Regions from separate parts of the Kitasatospora sp. NPDC034035 genome, predicted to be linked through region 2. Evidence: riboswitches for the same ligand, from Rfam matches in the RefSeq annotation. Region 2 holds a riboswitch; each other region holds the start of a gene.
The links. Region 2 has a riboswitch for cyclic di-AMP ahead of ACZ52J_RS30365 (M23 family metallopeptidase). Riboswitches for the same ligand answer to the same signal wherever they lie in the genome.
Positions count from the first base shown of each region.

Region 1 (7,005 bases), on a different contig from region 2:
GCTGGCGATCCCGCAGGTGCACCTGGTGGTGGACGGCTACAACGTGACCAAGACCGGCTATCCGACGCTGCCGCTGGAGCAGCAGCGGATCCGGTTGCTGGGCGGGCTGGCGATGCTGGCCCAGCGCACCCAGGCGGAGGTCACCTGTGTGTTCGACGGGCAGGACCTGGACGTTCCGGTGATCATGGCACCGCCGCGCGGGGTCCGGGTACGGTTCAGCCGGACCGGGGAGACCGCGGACGAGCTGATTCGCCGTCTGGTGCGGGCCGAGCCGCAGGGCCGTCCGGTGGTGGTGGTCTCCGCCGACCGGGAGGTCGCGGAGGGCGTGCGGAAGGCGGGCGCGCGCCCGGTCGCCTCGGTGCTGCTGCTGAACCGGCTGGCCCGGCCCTGAGCGCGGGCCGCGTAGGATGACTCCTGGTCAGCCTTGGGTCCGTGGTGGTGTGCGGGTCCGGTGAAGTCGGTGTGGGAAACAGAGTTCACGCCTTCGGGGGAGTGGCAAAGCGGATAGATCCGCACTAGGGTCTGGCGTCAAACCTATTTTCCGGAATCTCATCCAATCGGGTGAGTCCGTTGGAAGAAGGAGCCGGTCCCTTGGCCTCCCACCGCCGTCCCAAGCAGCCGAGCCGCGCGCGGGTCTCCGTGCTCACCGCGGCCGCTGCGACCGCGGTCGCACTCTCCGCCCAGGTAGCCGCGCACGCCGCGCCGCAGCCGAACAAAACGGACGTCAAGGCGCAGATCGACCAACTCCAGCAAGAGCAGGAGCAGGCGGCAGAGAAGTACAACGGCGCCACGGAGCGGGCCACGCAGCTGCGCAAGCAGGCCGACCAGCTGCAGGACCAGGTGGCCCGCGGCCAGGAGCAGATGACCCAGCTGCAGGCCGGCCTGGCCGAGGTGGCGGGCGAGCAGTACCGCACCGGCGGCATCGACCCGTCCGTCCAGCTGATGCTCTCCTCCGACCCGTCCGGCTACCTGGAGAAGGCCTCCACCGTCCAGCAGGCCAGCACCACCCAGGCGGAGGCGCTCAAGGGGCTGCTGGACCAGCAGCGCCGGCTGGACCAGGAGAAGACCGAGGCGGCCGCCGTGCTGGCCTCGCTCGACACCACCACCAAGGACCTGAACCAGGCCAAGGCGGACGTCAACACCAAGCTGAAGGCCGCCCAGGACCTGATGAACTCGCTGAGCGCCGCCGAGCGCACCGCGCTGAAGGCCCAGCAGGCGCAGGACGACCGGGCCTCGCGCGGCAGCGACCGGGTCGACCTGAGCAGCCTGCCGCCGGCCAGTGGCTACGCGGCCGTGGCCCTCGCCAAGGCGATGAGCAAGCAGGGCTCGCCGTACGTGTGGGGCGCCACCGGGTCGAGCACCTTCGACTGCTCGGGCCTGATGGTCTGGTCGTACGGCCAGGCCGGCGTCTCGCTGCCGCGCACCTCGCAGGAGCAGGGCCACTACGGCACCGCGGTGCCCGGACTGGCGGCGGCTCAGCCGGGCGACCTGGTCATCTACGGCCCCGACATGCACCACGTCGCGATGTACATCGGCAACGGCATGGTGGTCCACGCGCCGCACACCGGTGACGTGGTGAAGGTGATGAAGGCCGACGCGATGCCGATCAACACCATCCGCCGGGTCTGACGGCCCGACACGCCGAAGGGGTTCGCCCGAGCCCTGTGATCCGCGCCACCCCCGATCGGGGGTGGCGTTCGGGTTTTCGACCGTTTCGCGAGTATCGGGTGAGACCTGATCAGCCTTGCGTGGGGCGGCGGTTACCATCGGTCATTTTCACAAAAGAACTTGGGTAATCTTCCGTCTTTTTTCTGACAAGGATTTGAACCGATCACGGTTCAGTTACTAGGGTCATGCACCGAGCCATCGCAGTGTCGATCACCCAGCCGGGGTGGCGGCGGTGGCTACCGTCGAGTTCGCGAGGCAGCGGGGCAGGTCGAAGCGACTGCCCGACAGGGGAGCCCAGTAGTCGGGGGTGCTGCGCAGCGGAGCCGGGGAACCACGTTCCTCCGGGGTGAATCGGCGCCAGGTCGGCCGCTGGAACGGCCGTGAGGCGTCGTAGGGCATGCTTCCGGCCCGAACCCGTCAGCTCACCCGGTAGGCGGACGTAGGAAGAAGGAGCCCGCCTTCGTGGCGTCCCATCGTCGTCCCAAGCCAGCCGGCCGCGCCCGTGTCTCGATCCTGACCGGTGTCGCCGCCGCAGCCGTCGCCCTCTCCGCGCAGTCCGGCGCCCACGCCGACCCGCAGCCGACCAAGGACCAGGTCAAGGAGCAGGTCGACCAGCTCAACGAGCAGGCCGAGGTGGCGACCGAGCAGTACAACGCCGCCCAGGAGAAGCAGCAGACGCTGGAGAAGCAGGTCTCCGGCCTGCAGGACCAGGTGGCCCGTCAGCAGGACCAGGTGACCGACCTGCAGGGCGGCCTGGCCGAGATCGCCGGGGAGCAGTACCGCAACGGCGGCATATCCCCGACCGTGCAGCTGATGTTCTCGTCCAGCCCGGACAGCTTCCTCAACCAGGCCGGTGCGCTGAACCAGGCCGGCGACACCCAGAAGAACCAGCTGAAGGTGCTCCAGGAGCAGCAGCGCAAGCTCGACCAGGACCGCACCGAGGCCCAGGGCAAGCTCGCCGAGCTGGAGTCGACCACCCAGCAGCTGAAGGCCTCCAAGGACGAGGTCCAGAACAAGCTGAAGGCCGCCCAGGACCTGCTCAACACCCTGACCGAGCAGGAGCGCCAGGCGCTGCGCGCGGCCGAGGAGAAGGCCGCCGCCGACGCCAAGGCCCAGGCCGACGCCGCGGTGAAGGCCCAGCAGGCCGCCGACCGCGCCTCCCGCGACAACAGCCGCACCGACCTCTCCGCGGGCTCGGCCCCGGCCCCGGCCTCGCCGGTCGCCAAGCCGGTCGCCCCCGGCAGCTCGCGCGGTGCAGCCGCGCTCTCCGCCGCCGCCTCCAAGGTCGGCAGCCCGTACGTGTGGGGCGCCACCGGCGCGTCCTCCTTCGACTGCTCCGGCCTGATGGTCTGGGCGTTCAACCAGGTCGGCGTCTCGCTGCCGCGCACCTCGCAGGAGCAGGCGCACGCCGGCACCCGGATCGGCAGCGACCTGTCCCAGGCCCAGCCCGGCGACCTGCTGATCTTCTTCGGGGACGCCCACCACGTCGGCATCTACGCCGGCAACGGCCAGGTGCTGCACGCGCCCAAGCCGGGTGCCTCGGTCCGCTACGAGGCCGTCACCAACATGCCGCTGACCAGCATCGTGCGGGTCTGATCCGTACTCGGCGCTTCCAGGCCCGGTCTTCCTCCACGGAAGGCCGGGCCTGCGGCTTTTTCGGCGGCTCGGGCTGATGTCCGATTACGGGTCAAATATTCGGGTCCGGAGGGGTTTGGACTCGCTTGCCCGGACTCGCTAACGTCTGCCACCGGACTCCCGCTCGACGACCGCCCGCAGTGGGGCGGCGGCGGGGCCGCGCCGCAGGATTGGAGCCGCTGCCACCATGCCCGTGCACCGCCGTTCCCAACTGCTCGTCCGTGCGCTGGTGCTGACGGCGGCGGCCACCACCGCGCTCGGCATGGCGACCGGCGGCAGCGCCCACGCCGCCCCCGGCAGCCCGGACCCGGCCGACCGCAAGGACGTCAAGACACAGGTCGAGCAGCTCTACGACGAGGCCGAGCAGGCTTCGGAGAGGTACAACGCGGCCCAGGAGGCCCAGCGGCGGCTCCAGGGGGAGACCACGATCCTGCAGGGCGAGATCGCCGTCGCCCAGGACCAGCTCAACGAGCTGCGCGGCGACCTGGCGACCGTGGCCGGGGCCGAGTACCGCGGCGGCGGGATGACCCAGACCGCCCGGCTGATGCTGTCCCCCGACCCGGAGGACTACCTCGCCCGCGCCCGAACCATGGGCCAGGCGACGCAGCGGCAGCAGGAGACGCTGCACGAGCTGGTCACCCGCCAGCGCCGGCTCGACCAACGGCGCGCCGAGGCCGCCGGCAAGCTCGCCGAGCTGGACCAGACCCGCCGCTCGCTCGCCGACAGCAAGCAGCAGATCCAGCAGCGGCTGACCACGGCACAGAAGCTGCTCAACGGCCTGGGCGCCGTCGAGCGGGCCAGGATGACCGCCCAGGACGCCCGGGACGCCGAGCAGCGCGCCACCCGCGGCACCGACCGGCTGGACCTCGGCTCCGCCCCGCCCGCCTCCGAGCGCGGGGCCGCCGCGCTGGCGGCCGCGGTCCGGATGGTCGGCGCGCCGTACGTCTACGGGGCCACCGGGCCCCGTGCGTTCGACTGCTCCGGTCTGATGTACTACAGCTGGCGGCAGGCCGGAGTGACCCTGCCGCGCACCTCGCAGGCCCAGGCGTACGCCGGCCAGCGGATCAGCCTCTCCGAAGCGCGACCGGGAGACCTGGTGATCTTCTACCGGGACATGCACCACGTCGGCATGTACGCCGGCGGTGGCGTGATCGTGCACGCCCCCTACCCGGGCGCCAAGGTCCGCTACGAGAGCGTCAACGCCATGCCGGTCTCGGGGGTGGTCCGGCTCTGAGCGCGTCGCCGCCCGGCCCCCACGACCCCCACCCGATAGCGGGCCCCCACGACCCCCACCCGACGGACAGGACCCGCCGCACGCTGTCCCGGCGGGGTGCGCTGCTGCTCGCGGCCGGCGGGCTGGCCCAGCTGTCGCTGCCGCCGGTCGCCCCGGCGGCGGCACCGGCCCGCCAGGCGGCCGACCGGCGCGGCGAGGTGGCGGCGGTGCTGGCGGAGCGGGCGCGCTCGCTGCCGGCCCGGTCGGGGCTGCCGGTGGCCGAGGCGGCCTACCGCAACCTGGTGCTCGCCGCGGGCGGCGGGCCGGACCGGCTGACCGCCGCGGCCGACCTGGCGGTGCGGATCGCCGACTACGACGACTACCCCGTGGTGTACCCGCGCCGGATCGAGCTGGCCCGGGCCGGGGACGGCTGGCGGGTCGAGCGCGAGGAGAGCGCGAGCGGGCCGCCGGCGCCGTGGGACTTCGGCGCGGGGCGGTCGGCGGTCGGCGCGCGCTGCCTGGTGCTCGGGTCGGCCGACGGCCCCGACCCGGCCGGGCTGGTCGCGGTCGGGGACCGGGCGGTACCGGCCGTCGAGGAGGTCTGGGGCGGCGCCTGGCCCGGCCGGCTGCTGCTCGAACTGCCCGGTACCGAGGAGCGGTTCGCCCGGCTGCTGGAGGGCGACCCGGCGGGCTGGGCGGGCATGGCGGCGGTCACCGTGGCCGCCCCCGGCGCGCCCCGGCACACCCCGGCGGACCGGGTGCTGGTCAACCCCGAGGCGTACGGACGGCTCAGCGACTTCGGCCGACAGGTGGTCATCACGCACGAGGCCACCCACGTCGCGACCAGGTCCGACACCCGGGCCTGGACACCGCTGTGGCTCTCCGAGGGCGTCGCCGACTGGACCGCCTACCGCGACTCCGGCCGCGTCCCGCGGCAGATCGCCCCCGAGCTGGCCCGGGACGTCGCCGCCGGGCGGCTGCCCGCCGACCTGCCCGCCGACCGGGACTTCGCCGCCGGCGCCACCGGCATCGCCCAGGCCTACGAGCAGTCCTGGCTGGCCTGCGAGCTGATCGCGGGCCGCTACGGGCCGCAGCGGCTGGTCGCCTTCTATCGGGCGATCGGCGCGGCCGACGGGCAGGGCGAGGACCGCGAGCGCCGTACGGACCGGCTGCTGCGCGCCGAACTGGGTGTCGGCCTGGCCGAGTTCACCCGGCTCTGGCTGGACGAGGTGGCGGCGCTGAAGGACTGAGGCCCGGTGCCCCCCGGGGGGCGACGGCCCGCTCGGTGCCGAGCAGCGGCGCCGCTGCTCAGCGCCGCTGCTCGGCCGGCGTCCCCGGGTGGTCGATGCCGTCCAGCAGGTCCTGCTCGTACGCGATGCCCGGGCGCACCGGGTAGCCCGAGCCGGGCAGCGCGGCGGGCTCGCGGTCCAGCACCACGGTCGCGGGCAGCGGCGCCCCGCCGCGGGTGGAGCGCCAGAGCCGGACGCAGGAGAGCACGGCGGCGGACAGCAGCAGCAGGTTGCGCGCGGCCAGCACGGTGATCGCGCAGGGGTCGCTGGCCAGGACCTGGGTGAACATCGTCGGGAACTCGACCAGCGTCAGCGGGCAGGCGATCAGGATCAGCAGCGCCACGGGCCGCTGGCTGGTGCCGCGTACGGTCAGGCAGACCGCCGCGACGCCGATCAGCCAGACCAGGTACTGCGGGCTGATCACCCGGCTGGTCACCACGAAGATCAGCAGCGCGCACAGCGCCGCGTCGTACATGGTGGCCGCGTTGCGGCGCTTGGAGGTGAAGCGCCACAGCAGCAGCCAGAGGAACCCCAGCACGGTGCCGGCCATCATCACCTTGCTGATCACGCTGACCCACGGTCCGAGCATCTCGGGGGAGCCGTAGTTCATGGTGACCTTGCCGTCCCAGCCCCCGGCGATCCGGGCGAAGTGCAGCGGCAGCGCGCCGACCGACTCGACCTCGATGCCGCGGTCCTTCTGGAAGGCCAGGAAGTCGAAGGCGCCGTTCATGCCGGCCGCGAGCAGGAAGCCGATCGAGACGGCGGTGGCCCCCGCCAGCGTCCAGGAACGGCGGGTCCTGCGACCGGAGGGGGTGCCGATCAGGCCGAGCAGCGGCCAGACCTTGACGATGCCGCCTAGCCCCAGCAGCAGCCCGCCGACCGCCGGACGGCGGATCAGCGCCAGCAGGCCGGCCAGGGCGACCGCGGTGACGATCATGTCGAAGCGGTTGTAGATCATCGGGCCGAGCAGCGGAACGCCCACCACCCACATCCAGGCGCCGGTCAGCGCCCGGCCCCGGCGCAGGCCGGTCCGCACCAGCAGCGCGGCCGCGGCGGCGTCGGCGATCCCGCAGACCACCCAGAACGAGACCAGGTACGACCAGGGCAGCAGGCCCGGCAGCAGGATCACCAGGGCGGCGCCCGGCGGGTACTGCCAGGTCACGTCGTCGAACGGGAAGGTGCCGGTCTGCAGCACGCCGT
Region 1 covers NZ_JBVISA010000017.1:79,672-86,676, reverse strand. The annotation lists gene ACZ52J_RS23875 (NYN domain-containing protein) at 1-391, shown strand, start outside; gene ACZ52J_RS23870 (C40 family peptidase) at 592-1,629, shown strand; cyclic di-AMP (ydaO/yuaA leader) riboswitch at 1,967-2,120, shown strand; gene ACZ52J_RS23865 (C40 family peptidase) at 2,131-3,264, shown strand; gene ACZ52J_RS23860 (C40 family peptidase) at 3,491-4,537, shown strand; gene ACZ52J_RS23855 (hypothetical protein) at 4,744-5,766, shown strand; gene ACZ52J_RS23850 (glycosyltransferase 87 family protein) at 5,825-7,005, opposite strand, start outside.
Region 1: linked by a shared signal. The riboswitch ahead of ACZ52J_RS23865 (C40 family peptidase) and the one ahead of ACZ52J_RS30365 (M23 family metallopeptidase) in region 2 are both predicted to bind cyclic di-AMP.

Region 2 (7,005 bases):
ACGCCGTGATCCGCGCGGTGCCGAGGGTCGAGCGCGGTGAGTGCGTCAACGTCGGGGTGCTGCTGTACTGCCGGCAGAGTTCGCACCTGGCGGCGCGGACCCACCTGGACCAGGCGCGGCTGCTGGCGCTGGACCCGGTGACGGACGTGCAGGGGGTGCGGCGGGCGCTGCACGGGATCGAGGCGGTCTGCCTGGGCGGGCCGCAGGCCGGGCCGGCGGCGGGGGACAGCCCCGGGCAGCGGTTCCGCTGGCTGACCGCGCCGCGCAGCGCGATCGTCCAGCCGGGGCCGGTGCACACCGGGCTGACCGCCGACCCGGACGCCGAGTTGCGGCGGCTGTTCGACCAGTTGGTGCTGTGACCGCCGGGTGCATGTCTGTGAAGGTGTGAGGCGGCTCGCGACGGTTGCCCCGGTCAAAGCTTGAGTTGCTGAAGCACCTGGTCGTACCCTGACCCCATGGGTTCGACACCGACGACGACCGTACCGACCAACGCCGAGCTGATGGAGGCGTTGGCCGCCGTCGGCGCCGCGTATTTCCAGGACTTCGCGGCGGCCGCGGCCCGGCACGGGCTCTCCTCCTCGCAGGCCAAGGCGCTGGGCGCGGTCCGGGAGCCGGTGCCGATGCGCGCGCTGGCCGGACGGCTGGGCTGCGACGCGTCGAACGTCACCGGGATCGTGGACCGGCTGGAGTCGCTGGGCCTGGCCAACCGGGCGGCGGCGGCCGGTGACCGCCGGGTGAAGATCGTGGTGATCACGGCCGAGGGCCGGGAGATCCTGGGCCTCATCCGCAGCGAGATGGGCCGTACCCACCAGGCGTTCGAGGCGATGAACGACGAGCAGCGGATCGCCCTGCACTCGATCTGCACGCAGGTCCTGCCGGTGCTGGCCGGCCGGACGGGCGGCGCGCAGTAGGCCCTGCGCCGCCCGTACCCGCGGACCCGCGTCGGGCCGAGCGGTCCGGCGGGTTCCGGCGGCCGCGGCCGCCGGTGGAGCAGGGTGCCGACGTCCGGCGTGACCTCGGCTGTTACCCTTGCGAAGCGTGAGCGCGAAGCCCCAGATCCCCAATGTCCTGGCCTCCCGGTACGCCTCGGCGACCCTGGCCCAGCTGTGGTCCCCCGAGCACAAGGTGGTCCTCGAGCGCCACCTGTGGCTCGCCGTCCTGAAGGCCCAGCAGGACCTCGGCGTCGAGGTGCCGGCGAACGCCGTCGCCGACTACGAGCGGGTGATCGACCAGGTCGACCTCGGCTCGATCGCCGCCCGTGAGCGGGTCACCCGCCACGACGTGAAGGCCCGGATCGAGGAGTTCAGCGAACTCGCCGGCCACGAGCAGATCCACAAGGGCATGACGTCCCGGGACCTGACCGAGAACGTCGAGCAGCTGCAGATCCGCCGGTCGCTGGAGCACGTGCGCGACCGCGCGGTCGCCGTGCTGGTCCGCCTGGCCACGCTGTCCGCCCAGCACTCCGAGCTGGTCATGGCCGGCCGCTCGCACAACGTGGCCGCGCAGGCCACCACCCTGGGCAAGCGCTTCGCGTCGATCACCGACGAGCTGCTGGTCGCCTTCCGCCGGCTGGAGGAGCTGATCGCCCGCTACCCGCTGCGCGGGATCAAGGGCCCGGTCGGCACCTCCCAGGACATGCTGGACCTGATGGGCGGGGACACCGAGAAGCTGGCCGAGCTGGAGCGCCGGGTCGCCGCGCACCTCGGCTTCGACAACGTGCTGACCAGCGTCGGCCAGGTCTACCCGCGCTCGCTGGACTTCGAGGTGCTCACCGCGCTCGTCCAGCTGGCCGCCGCGCCGTCCAGCCTGGCCAAGACCATCCGCCTGATGGCCGGCCACGAGCTCGTCACCGAGGGCTTCAAGGAGGGCCAGGTCGGCTCCTCCGCGATGCCGCACAAGATGAACACCCGCTCCTGCGAGCGCGTCAACGGCCTGGCCGTCATCCTGCGCGGCTACGCCTCGATGACCGGCGAGCTGGCCGGCGACCAGTGGAACGAGGGCGACGTCTCCTGCTCGGTGGTGCGCCGGGTCGCGCTGCCGGACGCCTTCTTCGCCTTCGACGGCCTGCTGGAGACCTTCCTGACCGTCCTCGACGAGTTCGGCGCCTTCCCCGCCGTGGTCGAGGCCGAGCTGGACCGCTACCTGCCGTTCCTCGCCACCACCAAGGTGCTGATGGGCGCGGTGCGCGCGGGCGTCGGCCGGGAGACCGGGCACGAGGTCATCAAGGAGCACGCCGTCGCCTCCGCGCTGGCGATGCGCGCGGGCGCCCGGGAGAACGAGCTGCTCGACCGCCTGGCCGCCGACGAGCGGATCCCGCTGGACCGGGCCGCGCTGGACGCGCTGCTGGCCGACAAGCTCTCCTTCACCGGTGCGGCCGGTGCCCAGGTCGCCGAGGTGGTCCGTCAGGTGGAGGCCGTCGCGGCCGCCTACCCGGAGGCCGCCAAGTACGTGCCCGCCGACATCCTCTGACCACTCGTCAGCTGTCGGGCGAGGGCCCCGCCACCGGACCGGTGACGGGGCCCTCGTGCGTGTGGACGTGGCCCGGGTCGAGCGGCGGGGTGGTGCCGCAGGTCCACGCGCAGTCCGGCTCGGCCACCAGGTGGTCCTCGGGGGCGAGGACGTTGCCCCGGACGGTGGCGAAGGCGATCAGCCCGCCGCCGGCCAGCAGACCCGCGCAGATCAGCATCGCGGTGTGGAAGGCGGAGTCGACCGCGGACGGCACCCGGTAGGCGTCGCCGCTCAGTCCGGCCAGGGCCGGGAGGGCGGCCACCGCGAGCAGGCCGGCCGCGCGGGCGGCGGCGTTGTTCACCCCGCTCGCGATGCCCGCGTGCCGGACCTCGACGGCCGCCAGCACGGTGGCCGTCAGCGGCGCGACCAGCAGCGTCATGCCGCAGCCCATCACCGTGACGGCGGGCAGCACGTCCGCCCAGTAGGAGGAGCCCGGGCCGATGCGCAGCATCAGCAGCACCCCGGCGGCGCACAGCAGCGGGCCGACGGTGAGCGGGATCCGCGGGCCGATCCGCTTGCCGAGGCGCCCGGCGCGCGCCGACAGCCCCAGCATCAGCACCGTGATCGGCACCAGCGCGAAGCCCGAGACCAGCGGCGAGAACCCGGCGACGATCTGCAGCTGCACCACCAGCAGGAAGAAGACGCCGCTGAACGCCGCGTACACGCAGAGGGTGACCAGGTTCACGGCGGTGAACAGCCGGGAGGAGAACAGGCCGAGCGGCAGCATCGGATCGGGCGCGCGGCGCTCGACGGCCACGAAGGCGACGCCGAGCACCACACCGATCAACCCGCTGACCCAGACCACGGCGGACACGCCCTCCCCGGCGGCGGTCAGCGCGTAGGTGATCGCGCCGAGGGCGAACGCGGCGAGCACCGCGCCGAGCACGTCGAAGCGGCCGGTGGCGCTCTCGTCCCGGCTCTCCGGCACGTACCGCGTGGTGACCGTGATCACGGCGGCCGCGAGCGGCAGGTTCAGCAGGAAGATCCAGCGCCAGCCCGGGCCGTCCACCAGCCAGCCGCCGAGGAAGGGGCCGACCGCGGCCGACACGCCGCCGAGGCCCGACCACAGCCCGACCGCGGCCGAGCGGTCGTCAGGGTCGAAGACGGCTTGGAGCATGGCGAGCGAGCCGGGGGTGAGCAGCGCCCCGCCGATGCCCTGGACGGCGCGGGCGGCGATCAGCACCTGGATGTTCGGCGCGGCGGCGCAGGCCGCGGAGGCGGCGGCGAACCAGACCACGCCGATGAGGAAGACCCGGCGCCTTCCGTACCGGTCGCCGAGCGCGCCGCCGAGCAGGATCAGGCCCGCCAGGGTGAGCAGATAGCCGTTCAGCGTCCACTGAAGGGACGCCAGGGAGGCGCCGAGGTCGGCGCCGATGCGGGGCAGGGCGACGTTCACCACGGTGCCGTCCAGCATCGCCATGCTGGAGCCGAGCACCGTCGCCAGTAGTACCCAGCGACCCTGCGCGGTGCCCAGGCGCAGGGTGCCGGCCTCGGAAGTGGCCACGGCCCGATCCTGCTCCCCGTGAGGCCCGCGTGACAAGGGTCACCGGCGGGTGTGTCGGTGGTGTGCGGTGCGTGAGCGGACGACCGCGCAGTGCCGTCGATGTCGGCGCACGGTCGTGGATCAGTGGCGCGGGGTGAATGGATCGCGTACGCACCGTGCAGCGGATCATCCGGAGAGTCACCGCACCCCGGGGGATGGTTGCCGATTCAAGAGATCGACATTGCTTCACCCGAACGGATGGGTTTTAGTTCAGCGACCGCCCGGCCAGTCCGGACGGATCCACCGGGTGGAACGCCGAGTCCTGCCGCTTCCCGGTGGTTCGAACTGAACTCTGTACGGCAGGAGCGGGGGACCCACAGGTAAGTCGCCGGACCGGAAGTTCGTGCCTCAGGGCGCGGCGTCCAGGGCCGGCTTGGGGTGAAGCCGCGCATGCGGCCGGGCAACTCCAGCCCGAACCCGACAGCTCACCTCGCAGGCGTCGGAGAGGAAACTTCCATGCCTGCTCAGGCTCGTCGTATCGCCCTGCCCCGCGCCGCCCGCATCGGCATCGCCACCGCCGTCACCGGTGTCTCCTTCGCCCTCCCGCTCGTCACCGCGATGAGCGCCCAGGCCCACACCGCCCCGGTCGCCCCGGCCCCGCAGGCCGCCGCCTCCACCACCGCCGTCGACGCCGCGCCGGCTCAGGCCGCGCCGGCCCAGGCCGCTCCGGCCGCCGCGCACGAGAGCTACCGCGTCGTCAGCGGCGACACCCTGTCCAAGATCGCCGACGCCAAGCACGTCGAGGGCGGCTGGCACGCGCTGTACGAGCAGAACCGCTCGGTCGTCGGCGCCAACCCGAACCTGATCTTCCCGGGCCAGCAGTTCGCGATCGCCGGCCACGCTGCCGCGCCGTCCGCGGACGTCGCCCCGGCCAAGCCCGCCAAGCCGGCCGCTCCGGTCACCCAGGCCGCTTCGGCCGCCAAGCCGCAGGCCCAGGTCCAGGTCAAGACCGAGGCCGCCAAGCCGGCCGCCCAGGTGCAGACCCAGGTTCAGACCGCCGCTCCGGCCCAGGCCGTGACCGCCGCTCCGGTCGCCGCCGCCTCCGGCTTCGTCGCGCCGCTGGCCCACCCGGTGCTCGGCGAGGCCTACGGCGTGGCCGGCTCGATGTGGGCCTCCGGCCACCACACCGGCCAGGACTTCGTGGCCTCCACCGGCACCCCGCTGCGCGCCGTCGCCAACGGTGTCGTGGTCAAGGCCGGCAACGGCGGCGCCTACGGCAACGAGGTCGAGATCAAGCTCGCCGACGGCCACTACGCCGAGTACGCGCACCTCTCCGTGATCGGTGTGAAGATCGGTCAGACCGTCACCGTCGGCCAGCAGCTCGGCCTCTCCGGCGCCACCGGCAACGTGACCGGCCCGCACCTGCACTTCGAGATCCGCACCGGCCCGGAGTACGGCTCGGACATCGACCCGGTCGCCTACCTGCGCGCGCACGGCGTCGCGCTCTGACCCTGTCGGGGTTTCAGGAACCACCGCTGCTGCGGAGCGAATCGATCCTCCGGGATGGTCATGTCGGGTGACCGCTCGACCGGGTGATCGCCGTGCAGTGGACATGGGCGCGGGACACGCCCAGGCCGGCCCGGCTCGCGGGATTCACTTCCTCGCGAGCCGGGCCGGCCGCTGCCGTTTTCGGGGTCGGCGGTTCGTTTTCGGGGCGGGGTCGGGGCGGGGTCGGGGTGGCGTTCGCGGTGCGCCGGTGGTGGTCCGGGCGGTACGTGAGGAGGACGCGGCCGGGCGGTGAGCCGGCGACTCAGCTGCGGTGGGCCGGCTGACCGTACCGGGCGGCGGCCAGCAGGTCGTGCATCCGGTGGCCCAAGTCCTCGGTGTCGCGGGCCGGTTCGGGGAAGACCAGGCGGACGTCGCGGTGGCCGTCGGGGTGGTCCAGGCGCAGCACCAGGCCGTGGCGGTCCAGGGCGAGCGGGCGGACGTCCGGGTTCCGGGCGAGCAGCACCGGGTCGAGCAGGCGGGAAAGGACCTCGAGTGCGTCGGCGTGGTCGTCGGCGAAGTGGGTGAGCATCGCCGCCTCGTGGCGGGCCATCGGGTCGGGGGCGGCGAGGGCGAGGTCGGCGGCGGTGACCGCGCCGGTGCCGTACGGGGTGGCGAGGACGGCGTGGGCGACGTCCACCCGCAGGTGGACGCTGAGGCCGTCGTCGGCGAGGTGGGCCAGGTGCAGCCGGCCGGCCAGGGTGAGGCGGGCGCGGACGCGGTCGCGGACGGCGACGGGGGCGACGTCGGTGACATCGAGGATGACGGCGAGGCCCTCGGCGGCGTGGGCCGCGGCCACGGTGAGCGGGGTGTCCAGCGGGGCGCGCAGCCGCAGGCGGGAGCCGTGGGCGGAGACCGGGCCGTCCAGGTCGTGCTGCTCGCCCAGGGCGCGGACGGCGAGCGAGGAGGTCGTGCTGAGCAGGCTGTGGATCCGTTCGGCGGTGGTGGGCTCGGGCACCTCGGTGTCGCCGGTTGGCAGGCTCATGGACGGACCTCCAGATAGTTAGGTGAGCCTAACCTAATGTTGCTGGCGAAGTGTGGCAAGCAGGCCTCGGGGAACGCCGAGGGCCCGGACGTGCCGTCCGGGCCCTCGGGTCGGCCGGATCGTCAGGCGACGACGGCCTGGGCGTCGATCTCGACCAGCATCGGCTCCTGCGGCAGCTCGACGAAGGCGGTGGTGCGGCAGGGCTTCACGCCGCCGGGCTTGACGTTCTCCTCGATGAACTCGGCGTAGACCTCGTTCATCAACGGGAAGTCCGCGCGCTTGGTGAGGTAGACGCGGAACATCACCACGTCCTCGATGGTGGCGCCACCGGCCTCGACGATGGCCTTGACGTTCTCCAGGGTGCGCCGCGTCTGTGCCTTCACGTCGCCGCGGTGGAGGTACTCGCCGGTCGCGGGATCCTGCGGGCCCTGGCCGGAGACCTGCAGGATCGGGCCCTTGCGGACGCCCTGGGAGAACATCCAGG
Region 2 covers NZ_JBVISA010000026.1:33,447-40,451, forward strand. The annotation lists gene ACZ52J_RS30345 (DUF3037 domain-containing protein) at 1-359, shown strand, start outside; gene ACZ52J_RS30350 (MarR family winged helix-turn-helix transcriptional regulator) at 456-911, shown strand; gene purB (adenylosuccinate lyase) at 1,039-2,469, shown strand; gene ACZ52J_RS30360 (DHA2 family efflux MFS transporter permease subunit) at 2,477-4,012, opposite strand; cyclic di-AMP (ydaO/yuaA leader) riboswitch at 4,325-4,505, shown strand; gene ACZ52J_RS30365 (M23 family metallopeptidase) at 4,508-5,500, shown strand; gene ACZ52J_RS30370 (DUF2470 domain-containing protein) at 5,802-6,521, opposite strand; gene ACZ52J_RS30375 (RidA family protein) at 6,644-7,005, opposite strand, start outside.

Region 3 (7,005 bases), on a different contig from region 2:
CCTGTGTGCAGGGCGTTACGGAAGGGGCGTCGTCCGATGCAGGAGCAGCAGCGCCACGTCGTCCGGCCGGGACCGCCGCTCGGTCACGTTCAGGGTGAGCAGGTCGGCCAGCCGCTCCAGCGAGGCCGCCGGACCGATCCGCCCCGGCCCGGTCTGCCGGGCCCACAGCTCCAGCCCGCCGAGCATCCGCTGCACCGACTCGTCGTAGTCCTCCTCGCGGTCCTCGACCAGCCCGTCGGTGTACGCCAGCAGCGTCTCGCCGACCGCCAGCCGCTCCACCGCCAGCGGGTACGGCCGCTCCGGGGCCACGCCCAGCGGCGGCCCGCCCGGCAGGTCCAGCTCGACGGCCCGGGCGCCGGCGGTGATCCGCACCGGCGCCGGGTGGCCGGCCCGGGCCGCCGTCAGCTCGCCGTCGGCCGGGTCCAGGGTCAGGTAGAGGCAGGTCGCGAACAGTTCGGTGTCCAGCTCGGCCAGCAGCCGGCTGGTGCGGGTCAGGGTGGCGGCCGGGTCGTGCCCGTCCGTCGCGTACGCCCGCAGGCCGCTGCGCAGCTGGCCCATCACGGCGGTCGCCTCGGCGTTGTGCCCCTGGACGTCGCCGATCACCAGCCCGACCCGGCCGTCCGGCAGCCGCAGCAGGTCGTACCAGTCGCCGCCGATCTGCATGCCCTCGGTGCTCGGCAGGTAGCGGGCGGCGCTGGCGATCCCGGACAGCCGGGGCAGGGTGCGCGGCAGCATCGCCCGCTGCAGCTCGGTGGCCCGGTGGTGGTGGGTGTCGTACAGCCGGGCCCGCTCCAGGGACTGCGCGAGGATGCCGGCGAAGGCCGAGTACAGGGTGCGGTCCTCGCGGCTGAACACCCGCTCGGCGGCGAAGGTGATCAGGCAGGAGCCGACCTGCTGCCCGGAGGCGACCAGCGGCAGCACCGCCCAGGCCGCCGGGGTGAGCGGGTCGTGCCGGGCGCGGGCGGCGGAGGGCTCGCTGAACAGCGGGGCGGAGCGGGCCGGCGAACGCTGCATCACGGCCTCGGACAGGTCCGCCAGCCGGGTGAGCTCGGTGCGCCGCGGGCCCCCGTACACGGTGTGCGAGACGGGCAGCAGCCGGCCCTCGTCCACCAGGTCGAGGACGATGCCGGCGGCGCCGAGGGCCGGCCGGGCGATGTCGGTGACCGCCGCGGTGACGTCCCGGACGGTCACCGCCCGCGACAGCGCCCGGGTGAGCGCCAGCAGCAGCGCCGTCCGGGCGGTGGCGGGCGAGCTCCCCTCGTCGGTCGGCGGCCGCTCCCGGTGACCGACGTCCGCGAGCAGCCCGGCGATCCGCACCGGCCGCCCGTGCACGTCCGGCATCACCTCGCCGGACTCCTCCACCCGCGCCACCTTGCCGCCCTGGCGCTGCACCCGGTAGCCGATCCGGTAGTGCCCGCCGGCGGCCAGCGCCTCGGCCAGCGCGGCCTGCACGTCCGGCAGGTCCTCGGGGTGGACCAGGCGGTCCAGCTCGGGGGCGGCGCCGTCCGGGGAGACCGGCCGCCCGGCCACCCGGAACGCCGCGGCGTCCCAGTAGCTCTCCCCGGTGACCAGATCGCGCTCGAACGCGCCGTGCCCGGCGGCCCGGACGGCGAGCGACAACAGCGGATGGGCCGGCCCGGCGGGGCGGCCGTCCGCCCCCTCCGGCACCGGGCCGTCGGATAACCGGACGCCCTGCGGTGAGCGGGCGCCGAGCGGCGAACGGGCGCCCTGCGGGAGCCGGGCGTCCGCGGCGTGGTCGAGCAGGTGGTCGATCCGGTGCGCGCAGGCCTCCGCGATCGTCTCCAGGACGTCCAGGTCACGGCGCGGGACGGTGCCCCGGTGGGCCAGCGCGAGCGCCAGGACACCGACCGGCCGCTCGTCCACCACCATCGGCAGGGTGATCACGGTGACCATCCCGGTGCCCATGCCGGCGTTCCGGTTCGGGTAGTCGATGCCGGTGTGCTCCGGGCTGAGCAGGTAGGGGCGGCGCAGCCGCAGGGCCATCGCCGCGGGTAGCTCACCGGCCGGATCGACCACGCCGTAGCGCTCGTGCGCCCGCTCCGGCAGCCCGTGCGAGACGGTCAGCCGGAGCATCCCGGCGGCATCCAGCAGGTAGAGCGCGGAACCCTCGCCGGTGATCCAACTCGGGCCCTCGGCCAGGACGGTGCCGAGCAGTTCGGCGGCGCTGGTGCAGCCGAGCAGCAGGCGCACACAGCGCATCGCACTGCGCGTGGTCGAACCGCTGAGCGGGGTCCGGCGCTGGTCGGGAGTCCGGCTGTCGTCCTCGGAGGGGGGCACTGATTCTTAATACCCCATTTCCCCGGACGGTGGAGGGTGACCGAGCCGCCGCACCGGCCCCCGCCCACCACGGCCTGCGCACCTGGTCGGGCCGCTACGCCGGCCAGGTGCGCAGGCCGGTGGTGAGGGCGGTGATGAGGCGGTCCTGGGTGGTGGTGAGGTCCTCGGCGAGTTGGAAGGCGCCGGCGGTGGTGAGGGAGGCGAAGCCGTGGGCGAGGGAGCGGACGGTGCGGGCGGCGTGGATCGCCTCGGAGCCGTCGAGGCCGTACTCCCGCAGGACGGCGATGATCACGCCGACGAGCCGGGCGGCCGCCCGGGCCAGGTCGTCGTCGGGCTGCGGGGCCTGGGGGAGGGCGTTGTAGCGGTGGGGGCGTTCGGTGGCGTACGCGTGGTAGGCGCGCAGGACGGTGGCGACGGCGTCGTCCCCGCTGCGGCCGACGGCGGCGTCCGCGAGGCGGTCGGCCAACTCCTCGGTGACCCGGACGGCGATCAGCTGCCGCAGTTCGGCGAGGCCGCCGCTGACGTGCTTGTACAGCGAGGGGGTGGCGACCCCGGCCCGGGCGGCGACGGCGGCCAGGGTGAGGGCGTCGGCGCCCTGTTCGTCGATGAGGGCGAGGGCGTGGTCGACGACCTGGTCGGGGGTCAGTCCTACGCGGGGCATGGTTTCGGCTTCTCCGTACGGAAGTCGGGCGACGGGTCGGGCCGGACGGCCGCTCGGTCGGGCGGCCGGGCCGGCGGTCAGGCGAGTTCGGCGAGGAAGGGCAGCAGGGCGTCCGTGGTGGCCTGCGGGTTGTCGGCCATCGGATAGTGCCCGGACCCCTCGATCATCGCCTTCCGCGCGCCGAGTGCCGCGACCTGCCGGTCGGCGACGAGTTCCGGCTTTGGGAAGTCGGGGTCCTTGCTGCCCATGACCACCAGCGCCGGGCACCGCACGGCGGCCGTCCAGCCGGCCGGCGACGAGTCCCCGGTGACGTATCCGCGGGTGGCGGTCTTGCGGCCCGGGGTGCGCAGGGCGGCGACCAGTCCGTCCACGTAGCCGTCGAAGTCGGCGGGCTTGGCGCCGGGGAAGGCCATCCGGCGCAGGTAGAAGCCCCAGAAGGCGGGCCAGTGGACGAGGGCCGCGCTCATCAGGCGGAGGGCGCCGCGCATCAGGGCGCCGGGCTGCGGGTTCTCGACGAAGGCGTCGATCAGGACGATCCCGGCGATCCGCTCCGGGGCGTCCCCGGCGGCCTTGACGACCGTCGCGCCGGTGTAGGAGTTCCCGGCGAGGACGGCGCGTTCGATGCCGAGGTGGTCGAGCAGGGCGAGGACGTCGCCGGCGATGGCGGCGGGGCCGTAGTCGTCCCAGGCGATGGAGGATTCGCCGAAGCCGCGCAGGTCCATGGTGACGACGCGGTGGCCGGCGGCGACGAGCAGCGGGCGCAGGTGCCGGTACGCGGCCCGGCTGTCGAGCATTCCGGGGAGCAGGACGACGGGGGTGCCGTCGCCCTGTCGGGTGTCGTCGAAGGCGATCCGCCCGCCGGGGACGGTCAGGTACTGGGTGTCCGGGCTGATGGGGGCGTTCATGGTGGGCCTCCTCGGTCCTTCGCTGCGACATCGGCGCTGCTGCCGATAGCCATAAAGCTAAGGCTAATAGCCTTAGCCGTCAAGCCCTCGGCCGAAGAGAGTCTCGAAGGAACTGTCGAAGAGGGCGTCGACGGGAGAGGGGAAGGCTGGCTCGCCTCAGATCCCCTCGGGCTTGAACGGGTCGTGCTCGCTGAGCAGCTTCTCCAGTCGGGCCTGGTCGACCCGGCTGACGATCTCGTTCGACTCGTGCCGGTCCCGGATCACCTTCGCCAGGGTGAAGGAGGAGGTGACCGTGTAGAGGAGGCCGATCCCGAGGAATGCCCGAGTCCACCCGCCGACCGGCAGGTAGGCGATCCCGACGGCGAGGGCGGTGCCCGACAGGGCGAAGGAGAGGATGGCCTGGATGTAGTACGCGGCCGTCGTGCGGTTCTGCATCGGTGCGCTCATGGCGCCAGGATGCGGCCGCCCGGCCGGGCCGCACATGAGTAGGAGTACTCAGATGGGGTGCTCGCATGAGGGGTCGTTCGTTGACGTCCGATCACTCGCTCCACTGCCGTCCCGGACGGATGGCTTGGAATCAGAGCGTCCTAGGATTAACGTTTGATAACGCAGCGCGGTCGTCAACGCCGTTCCCAGACGGCACCGTGCGCCGTCGCCTAATCCCGCCGACCGGCCTCCGGGCAGGTCAGGGAGCCGGGGAACCATGTTCCTTGGGGTGAATCGGCGGGGCCCCGGCCCGGCCGTAGGAGACCTTCCTGCTCCGAACCCGTCAGCTAACCCGGTAGGCGCGAAGGAAGGAAAGGAGCGCGCCTCCGTGGCGTCGACGCACACCCCGGCACACCCGGCCGGCCCCGCAGCCGGTACCCAGCTCCTCGACCACCCCGGCGTGGACGGGCCCGAGGCCCTCGGCCCGGAGGCCGAGGCCAACCGGCACCGGATGCCGCGTCAGACCCGCGGCGCCTCCCCGCTGCTCGGCGTCACCGCCGTCGCCGCCACCCTCGGTGCCACCGGCTTCGCCTCGGCCACCCCGGCCGTCGCGCCCGCCATCGAGGCCCCCGACGAGACCCCGGTCGCGCTCGCCGCCGACCCCGGCCTCGCGCTCGCCGCCCGCATCCAGCAGCAGGCCGACAGCCAGCGCACCGCCGCCGAGGAGGGTGCCCGCGTGCAGGCCGCGCAGGAGGCCGAGGCCAAGGCCGCCGCCAAGGAGGCGGAGGCCAAGGCCGCCGCGACGGAGGCGGAGGCCAAGCGCGCCGCCGCCCTCACCCTCCCGGTGAAGGACTACCGGCTCTCCGCCCACTACGGCCAGAGCGCCCGCTACTGGGCCAACCTGCACACCGGCCTGGACTTCGCCGCCGACACCGGCACCCCGGTGTACGCGCTCGGCCAGGGCACCATCACCTCGGCCGGCTGGTCCGGCTCGTACGGCTACCGGATCGTCGAGACCCTGCCCGACGGCACCGAGATCTGGTACTGCCACCTCTCCTCGATCATCAAGGGCTCCGGCGGCGTCGCCTCCGGCCAGCAGATCGGCAAGGTCGGCGCGACCGGCAACGTCACCGGCCCGCACCTGCACCTGGAGGTGCGCCCCGGCGGCGGCGCCCCGGTCGACCCGGAGCCCTGGCTCCAGCAGCACGGCCTCAACCCGTAACGGACACCCGAAAGCCCCCGGTCGCACGCTCGGTTCGAGCGGCCGGGGGCTTTTCGCGGCGTCTCACTCCTCCGCGGGCAACTGCGCCACGTACGCGTCGATCTCCTCCTGGCCGGGCTCCGGCGCCAGCTCGGGGAACTCCGCCACCAGCAGCCGCGGCAGCCCCGGCACCGTCCACTCCCCGAACAGGTCGAGCGCCGCGTCGACCGCCGCCTCCTCGAACTGCCCGAAGTCACCGGCCAGCTCGTCCGGCATCGGCCGCCCGAGCGCGGTCAGCTCGGCCAGGTTGCGGTAGCTGCGCCGCATCAGGCCCTGCTCCAGCAGCCGCCGCGCGCCGTCCGTGGCCATGCCGACCGACAGCACCCGGCCCGGTCCCCAGCCCCGCTCGTCCGGCTCGTCCAGCCAGCCGGCCGGCACCAGCGACTCGTACGCGGCCAGCCGCTCCTCCTCCGGGAGCTCGCCGAAGCCGGTCAGCCAGTCCCGCACCGCCGCCTCGTCCGCGACGTCCACCCCGTACGCGTGCAGCAGCAGCGCGTACAGCCGGGGCCAGGTCACCAGGTCGGCGCGGCGCAGCAGCCCGGCCGCGACCTCGCCCTGCCACTCGGCCTCCGCGTGCAGCCGCTCCTGGCGCTTGGCGTTGAGCCGCCGGACCGCCCGCTGGTGGTCGATCAGCAACCGGACCGCGTCGCCGTACGCGAGCGGGTCCTCCTCGGGGGTGGGTTGGACGTACAGGTGGAGCCGCTCGTACAGCAGGTGCTCCACCGCGTCGGAGGTCAGTTCGGGCCAGCCGTCGTGCATCCTGCCCTCGCCCAGCTCCAGCAGCGCCAGCACCGCGCGCAGCGGCGCCTCGGCCACCGGCGTGCGGCCCTGCTCGGCCGCCCAGGCGAGCAGGTCGGCGGCCCTGGTGCGCGGGGCGAGTCGCAGGTCTTCGTCGTTCATAGTCCGAACGGTAGCCTCCGGGGGCCGGTAGGGTCGGCCGCCATGGTCCCCGTACGACTCACCGGCCCCCGGCTGGCCATCCGCGAGTACCACCACACCGACGGCGACGTGGACGCGCTGCACGCCCTGTTCGGCGACCCGGAGGTCACCCGCCACCTGCCGTTCGAGCCGTACGACCGCGAGACCTGCGCCGACCAGATCGAGCTCTACCTGGAGGAGGCGATGGCCGACGAGCGGGACACCTACCGGCTCGCCGTCACCAGGCTCGCCGACGCCGAGGACCCGCAGGACGCGACCCCGATCGGACACGCCGCACTCACCCTCGGGAAGCACCGCGCCGCCGACCTAGGCTGCGTCCTCGGCCGCGATTTCCGGGGCCGAGGCCACGCGGGCGAGATCACCGGCCTGCTCTGCGACTTCGCCTTCCACACCCTGGACCTGCACCGGCTGACGGCCTCGGCCGACGTGGGCAACACGGCCTCCGCCAAGGTGCTCACCCGACTCGGGTTCCGGCTGGAGGGGCGGGCCCGGCACGACCGGCTCGAGAACGGCGT
Region 3 covers NZ_JBVISA010000002.1:419,646-426,650, forward strand. The annotation lists gene ACZ52J_RS04745 (SpoIIE family protein phosphatase) at 16-2,298, opposite strand; gene ACZ52J_RS04750 (TetR/AcrR family transcriptional regulator) at 2,393-2,959, opposite strand; gene ACZ52J_RS04755 (alpha/beta fold hydrolase) at 3,037-3,864, opposite strand; gene ACZ52J_RS04760 (YiaA/YiaB family inner membrane protein) at 4,021-4,311, opposite strand; cyclic di-AMP (ydaO/yuaA leader) riboswitch at 4,508-4,666, shown strand; gene ACZ52J_RS04765 (M23 family metallopeptidase) at 4,679-5,512, shown strand; gene ACZ52J_RS04770 (hypothetical protein) at 5,576-6,451, opposite strand; gene ACZ52J_RS04775 (GNAT family N-acetyltransferase) at 6,494-7,005, shown strand, end outside.
Region 3: linked by a shared signal. The riboswitch ahead of ACZ52J_RS04765 (M23 family metallopeptidase) and the one ahead of ACZ52J_RS30365 (M23 family metallopeptidase) in region 2 are both predicted to bind cyclic di-AMP.